2 regions of the Hydrogenophaga aquatica genome follow, and region 2 is predicted to be linked to the other one. Evidence: predicted binding sites of a transcription regulator. Region 2 holds the regulator's gene; the other holds the start of a gene.
The links. Region 2 encodes FNR, which switches genes on or off when oxygen is low (the NO sensors DNR and NnrR bind a similar motif). Its sites were predicted from a motif close to TTGATNNNNATCAA; they were not measured.
Positions count from the first base shown of each region.

Region 1: a site for FNR is predicted at 1,886-1,899, ahead of ACYVHH_RS05475 (OmpW/AlkL family protein). Genes of this name have one in related genera too.

Region 1 is NZ_BAAGVK010000007.1:116,360-119,762, reverse strand. Features, by position in the region: gene ACYVHH_RS05485 (O-acetylhomoserine aminocarboxypropyltransferase/cysteine synthase family protein) at 1-322, opposite strand, end outside; gene ACYVHH_RS05480 (DUF3047 domain-containing protein) at 430-1,194, shown strand; gene ACYVHH_RS05475 (OmpW/AlkL family protein) at 1,207-1,818, opposite strand; gene metF (methylenetetrahydrofolate reductase [NAD(P)H]) at 1,997-2,833, opposite strand; gene ACYVHH_RS05465 (TlyA family RNA methyltransferase) at 2,852-3,403, opposite strand, start outside.
Region 2 is NZ_BAAGVK010000027.1:35,616-39,018, reverse strand. Features, by position in the region: gene ACYVHH_RS17595 (sulfite exporter TauE/SafE family protein) at 1-78, opposite strand, end outside; gene hemN (oxygen-independent coproporphyrinogen III oxidase) at 124-1,503, opposite strand; gene fnr (fumarate/nitrate reduction transcriptional regulator Fnr) at 1,649-2,374, shown strand; gene ACYVHH_RS17580 (hypothetical protein) at 2,378-2,665, opposite strand; gene ACYVHH_RS17575 (nitrogen fixation protein FixH) at 2,707-3,018, opposite strand; gene ccoG (cytochrome c oxidase accessory protein CcoG) at 3,047-3,403, opposite strand, start outside.

The DNA of each region.
Region 1 (3,403 bases), on a different contig from region 2:
CATACAGGGCTGTGGCCGACACAATGTTGTCACCCGCCTCGGCAATGGTCTGGATGGCGTAGGTGATGGCAGCCTGGCCGGACGCCACGGCCAGCGCCGCGATGCCGCCTTCAAGGGCTGCCACACGCTCTTCCAGCACCGCCTGGGTGGGGTTCATGATGCGGGTATAGATGTTGCCCGGCACCTTCAGGTCGAACAGGTCCGCGCCGTGCTGCGCGCTGTCGAAGGAATAGGCCACGGTCTGGTAGATGGGCGGCACAACCGCCTTGGTGGTGGGGTCGGGCTGGTAACCCGCGTGCACGGCCAACGTTTCGATCTTCATGCATTCACTCCTTTATCACTTGTACCTTATCGGATGAAAACGCATCTGTCGAATGCGGGTTTCTCACTAGCATATGCGTGGAACGGATGTCATCGACTGACGCTAACATGCCCGCCATGTTTCTGCGCCGCCTGACACCACTCATCTGCCTGTTGCCCCTGCTTGTTGCCGGTTGTGCCATAGCGCCAGCTCAGCGAGAGGCCCGGGACCTGACAAGCTCGCCCTGGGCGCAAGCCAGCACCCTGACGGGCGAAGGCCAGTGGCAACACCAGACCTTCAAGGGACGCAAGAACACCGCTTACGCCGCCACCACGCACGAAGGCCGCCCGGCGCTCCACGCCCGCAGCGACTCGGGCAGCAGCGCCATGCGCTACCGGGTACGCGTGCCGTCCGACGCCATGGGAACCCTGCGTTTTTCGTGGTTCGTGCGGCAGCTGAACCCCGCCTTCGACCTGACGGACCGCGAGGCTGAAGATGCCGTGGCCCGTGTGATCCTGACGTTCGAAGGGGACCGCCAGCGTTTGACAGCCAGAGACCACATGCTGTCGGAACTGGCACAGCTGATCACCGGCGAACCGCTGCCCTACGCCACCCTGATGTATGTCTGGGATCACGTGCACCCGGCGGGCACGGTACTGGAACATCCAAGCACGCGGCGTATCCGTATGCTGGTGGTCAAATCCGGCCCTGGCAAGCTGGGCCAGTGGGCCGACCAGGAACGCGACGTCCTGGCCGACTTCCAGCATGCTTTCGGTGAAACACCACAGGCGCTCACAGGCATAGGCCTGATGACCGATGGCAACAACACCCGCCAGCTGGCCGAGGCCTGGTACGGCCCCGTGAAACTGGACCGGCAGGTGGTGCAGAGGTGAAGAGCCGGGCGCTCAGAAACGCCAGCCCAGGCCAATGCCCACCAGCACCGGGTCAACCTTGAACTTTCCGACCTTGGCACCCGACGAATACACGTCGGTTTCGATGAACACCTTCTTGACGTCGACGTTCAGGTACATGTCCTTCGACAACGGGATGTCCACCCCGACCTGAAGCGCCGCCCCCCAACTGTTCTTGTCGATGGACGGGTTCAATGCAGTCACCACGGCTGGATCGAACTTCACACTGGAGAACCGCGTGAAGTTGACGCCTGCGCCAACATAGGGTTTGAAGCCGGGGGCGTTGAAGTGGTATTGCAGGGTCAGTGTCGGGGGCAGGTGCTTGAGTGTGGCGATAGATGCGCCGTTTGAAGAAAGGGTGTGCTTCTGCGGAACGGTGAGGATAAGCTCAGCGGCCACGTTCTTGGTGATGAAGTAGGTGAAGTCCACTTCGGGCAGCCACTTGTTGTTGACCGACAGGCCCAGACCCGTGGTGTCCTTGTTCGCGCTGTCGAGATGGACAGCTCGGGCTCGAACCAGCCAGTCGCCCTCCTTGAAATCCTGTGCGAAAGCGGAGCCACAAACCAGGGTCGCCCCTGCGACCATTGCGAGGAGATGCTTGCTCATGATGTGTCGTGAAAATACCCGGGAATATTCCCGGGTGACATTTCAGAGCGGCATCCCGGCGCCCCACTTGACCCAGGTCAAAACGAAGAATACCCCCACGACAGAAGTGTGAGCTCGGTCATGTTTGGTTCATCCAGAACTGAACGAACGTTGCGCCAACAACACACCCGCCCATAAATCAGGCGACGCCGAGCTGACTCAGAACAGTCAGCGTGGGCGCACTCTGGTTCATGGTGTAGAAGTGCAGCCCCGGCGCGCCCGCCTGACGCAGCCGCTCACACAAATCTGCCACCACGTCCCGCCCGAAAGCCTGAATGCTGGCGGTGTCGTCGCCATAGCCTTGCAGGCGCAGGCGTATCCAGCGCGGCACCTCGGCCCCGCAGGCATCTGAAAAGCGCAGCAGTTGCGAGGCATTGGTGATGGGCATGATGCCGGGCACGATCGGCACCTCGACCCCCAACTTGCGCACGTCGTCCACGAAACGGAAATAGGCGTCGGCGTTGAAGAAATACTGGGTGATGGCGGAATCCGCCCCGGCCTTGACCTTGGTGGCAAAAGCCTGCAGGTCGGCTTCGGGCGAGCGGGCCTGGGGGTGGAATTCGGGGTAGGCGGCCACCTCGATGTGGAAGGTGTTGCCCATTTCCGCGCGGATGAAGGCCACCAGATCGCTGGCGTACTGGAACTCGCCACCCAGCCCGTAACCGCTGGGCAGGTCGCCACGCAGGGCCACCAGCCGCTTGACGCCCATGGCCTTGAGCGTGGCCAGTTGCTCACGCACGCTGGTGCGCGTGGCGCCGATGCACGAGAAATGCGAGGCGGCATCAACCCCCTCTGCCAGGATTTCGCCCACGGTGGTGAAGGTGCCCTCCTGGGTCGAGCCCCCCGCACCGTAGGTCACCGAGCAGAAAGCAGGCTGGCGTGCGTACAAGGCTTGGCGCGCGGTGCGCAGCTTGGCCGCGCCTTCGGGCGTCTTGGGCGGGAAGAATTCAAAACTGATGGGAAAAGTCGTATCCATGTACTGCCCCTGGGGGATTCAGGCTGCCTTGGCAGCCCAGACAAAAAACTCGCGGTTGCCATCACCGCCGGCAATCGCTGAATCGAACCAGCCACGCACCGTCAGGCCAAGCGCCTCGCAGCAGGTACGGATGCGCTGCTCCACCACAAGGTAGAGCGACGTGTCGCGCACCACGCCGCCCTTTCCGATCTGGCCGGGCTGCAACTCGAACTGCGGCTTGACCAGCATGAGCAGTTGCCCGCCCGGCGCCAGCAAAGGCACCACGGCGGGCAGCACCAGCGTCAGCGAGATGAACGAAAGGTCGCCCACGGCCAGATCGAACCCGTTGACCAGCTGCTGCTGCGGCACACCTGCCTCCTGCAACCGCTCGCGACTCAACTCGCGGGCATTGAGCTTTTCCAGTGCCAGCACGCGCGGGTTTTGCAACAGGCTCGCGTGCAGCTGGCGCTGACCCACGTCCACACCCAGCACCCAGGCGGCACCCTTTTGCAACAGGCAGTCGGTGAACCCCCCGGTGCTCTGGCCCACGTCCAGGCAATGCAAACCTGTGGCGTCCAGGCCGCTGTCGCG
Region 2 (3,403 bases):
GCCTGCGCAGGCCGCCCCGCACATGGCCACGCAGTGCGGGCCGCCGACCAGGCCCATCATGAGGGCCGACACTGTCATGGAACTGAGCATGCGGGAACTGTAGCAGCGCGGCCGGACCTGCGTTCAGATGATCTTGGAAAACCTCGCGCGGTCCTGATCCACCTGCAGGTATTTGTCGAACACCATCGCAATGGCACGCACCAGGTACCAGCCCGCTGCCGTCACCTCGATGCTGTCGGCGTTGATCTGGACCAGACCCCATTCCTGCATGGGCTGCAGGCGCTCCAGCTCGCGGGCAAAGTAGGTTCGAAAATCGACCAGATGGCCCAGGTTGATGGACTCGAAGTCGACCGCCCCCTGGCACATGATGGCCATGATGACACTGCGGCGCAGCGCATCGTCACGGTTGAGCGCCAGACCGCGCACGATGGGCAGGCGGCCCTGATCGAGCGCGTCGTAATACTCCTCCAGCGTCTTGGCATTCTGGCTGTAGGTGGCGCCGATGCGGCCGATGGCCGAGACGCCCAGCGCGATCAGGTCGCAGTCAGGCTGCGTGCTGTACCCTTGAAAATTGCGGTGCAGGCGCCCCTGACGTTTGGCCACGGCCAGGGCATCGTCCGGCAGGGCAAAATGGTCCATACCCACGTACACGTACCCGGCCTCGCTGAACATGTCCAACGAGATGGACAGCATGGACAGCTTCTCGGCCGGGCTCGGCAGCTCCGCCGTCAGGATGCGGCGCTGAGGTTTGAAACGCGCAGGCAGGTGGGCATATGCGTAGAGCGCAATGCGCTCGGGCCGCAACGCCTTGACCTGCTCCAGCGTGTGCCGGAACGACTCCGGCGTCTGCAGGGGCAGGCCGTAGATCAGATCGACGTTGACGGATTCAAAACCGATGAGGCGCGCTGCCTCGACCAGCGCGAACACCTGCTCTGCCGGCTGCACCCGGTGAACGGCTTTCTGCACCGTGGGATCGAAATCCTGCACACCGAAGCTGAGGCGGTTGAAGCCCAGGCGGTGCAGGTGCTCCAGGCGCTGCACGGTCACCGTCCGGGGGTCCACCTCGACCGAGTACTCACCGCCGGGCACGAGATTGAAATGTCTGCGAACCATGGCCAGCAGGTCAGACAGTTCGTCGTCGCTGAGGAACGTTGGGGTACCGCCGCCCAGGTGCAACTGCGACACGCTGTGTCCCCGGCCGAAGTGCTCAACCTGCAACTCCAGCTCGCGCGAAAGGTAGCGCAGGTACTCCGCCGCCTTGCTGTGATGCTTGGTGATCACCTTGTTGCAGGCGCAGTAATAGCAGAGAGACTCGCAAAAAGGAATGTGGACGTACAGTGACAGAGGCAGAGCCAGAGAACCGGCGCGGCGCTGCTCCAGCGCCTGCACATAGTCTTTCTCGGTGAACGCCTCCACGAAGCGGTCGGCCGTCGGGTACGAGGTGTAACGCGGCCCCGGCACGTCAAACCGTTGCAGCAGTTGCTCGTCGATCACATGGTTCACAGGCAATATCTCCAGATTTTGTTGAACTGTGCCGCATGGGCTGAGTCTTGCCATTGACGTGAGTCAAAGATTCCCCACAGGGCGGGCAGAATTTCGCACCTGTGAGAGCTATGGGTTAAGCTCACGCCTGCACCAGCCTTTACTTATGGATATCCAAAGCATCAAAGTCGCCTGTTCCAGCTGCAACCTTCGGGAGTTGTGCCTGCCCATGGGACTGAACGCCAGCGAGATGGACAAGCTCGACACCGTCATCTCGACCCGGCGCCGCGTCAAGCGGGGCTCGTCGCTCTTCAACGTGGGCGACAGCTTCACATCGCTTTACGCCGTGCGGTCTGGCTTCTTCAAGACCAGCATCACCACCGCGGACGGCCGTGACCAGGTGACGGGCTTCCAGATGACGGGCGAGATCATCGGGCTCGACGGCATCGTCAACGACAAGCATTCCTGCGACGCGATTGCCCTGGAGGATGCCGAGGTCTGTGTCCTGCCGTTCGACAAGCTCGAACAATTGTCCCGGGAGTTCAGCACCTTGCAGCACCATGTGCACAAGATCATGAGCCGCGAGATCGTGCGGGATCATGGCGTGATGCTGCTGCTGGGCAGCATGCGCGCAGAGGAACGGCTGGCCGCGTTCCTGCTCAACCTTGTTCAGCGCCTCCATGCCAGGGGGTTCTCTCAGTCCGAGCTGATCCTGCGGATGACCCGCGAGGAGATCGGGAGCTATCTGGGCATGAAGCTGGAAACGGTGAGCCGGACGTTCTCGAAATTCATGGACGAAGGCATCATCGAGGTGAAACAGCGCTACGTCCACATCAAGGACACGCAGGCGCTGAGCAGCATCGTCAACGCCCAGCAGCAACAGGAAATCTGAGGCTCAGCAGCAGTTCCTGGCGCAATCCTTGGGCCGTTCGTCTGGTTCAACCGGGCAGCGGTTGACCTCGAAGGGCGACTGCGACAGCAAGGTGGTGAGGGCGCTGGACGCAAAGGTCATGGCCCAGAAGAAAAAGAAGGCAACGGTATAGGTTGCCTGGCGTGATAGCTCGAGCGGCTGTCCGCCCCAATGCAGCTCACTGGGATCGACCAGTGCAAAGACCACCATCTCGATCACCCCTGCCACCAGGAAGGCAGGCCACGCGATCCACATCAATCGTTGAGCAAGCATCATCGGTCTCCTCTTGTGTGCCTGTCCAACGTCGGCAGGCATTATTCGTCTTTGGGTAGTGTAGGCGAAACCACGTGGTTTCGAGCCTTGCCCGCGGGCATCACGCTGAGCTCGGCCGCGGTACGTTCCTCTGGCGAGAGCCGCTGCAGGGCGGCTTCGTCAACCTGAACTTGCGGCTTGCGCTGCAGCACCGGATCGGGATGCCGCACGGCGAGCACGACCGTGTAAATGCCCGCCACAACGACCAGCAAGGGCCCACCCAGCACCATCCAGACGTAAGGCTCCTTGTACCAGGGGCGGCCCGAACGGGCTGGCGCGGGAGATGCCGTGGGGGCGGGGGCTGCGGTACTCATGACACGGGGCTTTCAGGCGTATGTGCGGTTAGCGAGGGATCAGGAAAACCGATTTTTCCTTGACCTGGATGGCGCTGTCACCAGCGGCCTTGATCTCGAACTGGATAGGGTGTGAACCGGGCTCCGAGCTGTTAGGCGGCACCTGTACACGCACTGCAACAGAACGGACTTCGGTGGGCAACACTTCAACAGAAGGTTCGGACGCGATGGTTATCCCGGGCAAACCCGAGACCGAGATGTCGTAATGCTGCTTTGCCTCGGTGGCGTTCATCACCTGCAGGCGGAAAACGTTTTCGATGCGGCCCTGCTCGACCATGCGCGCCAGAGCTCCCCGGTCACGGATCACGTCCACCTTGAGCGGGGTGCGCAGGAACAGGCTGACACC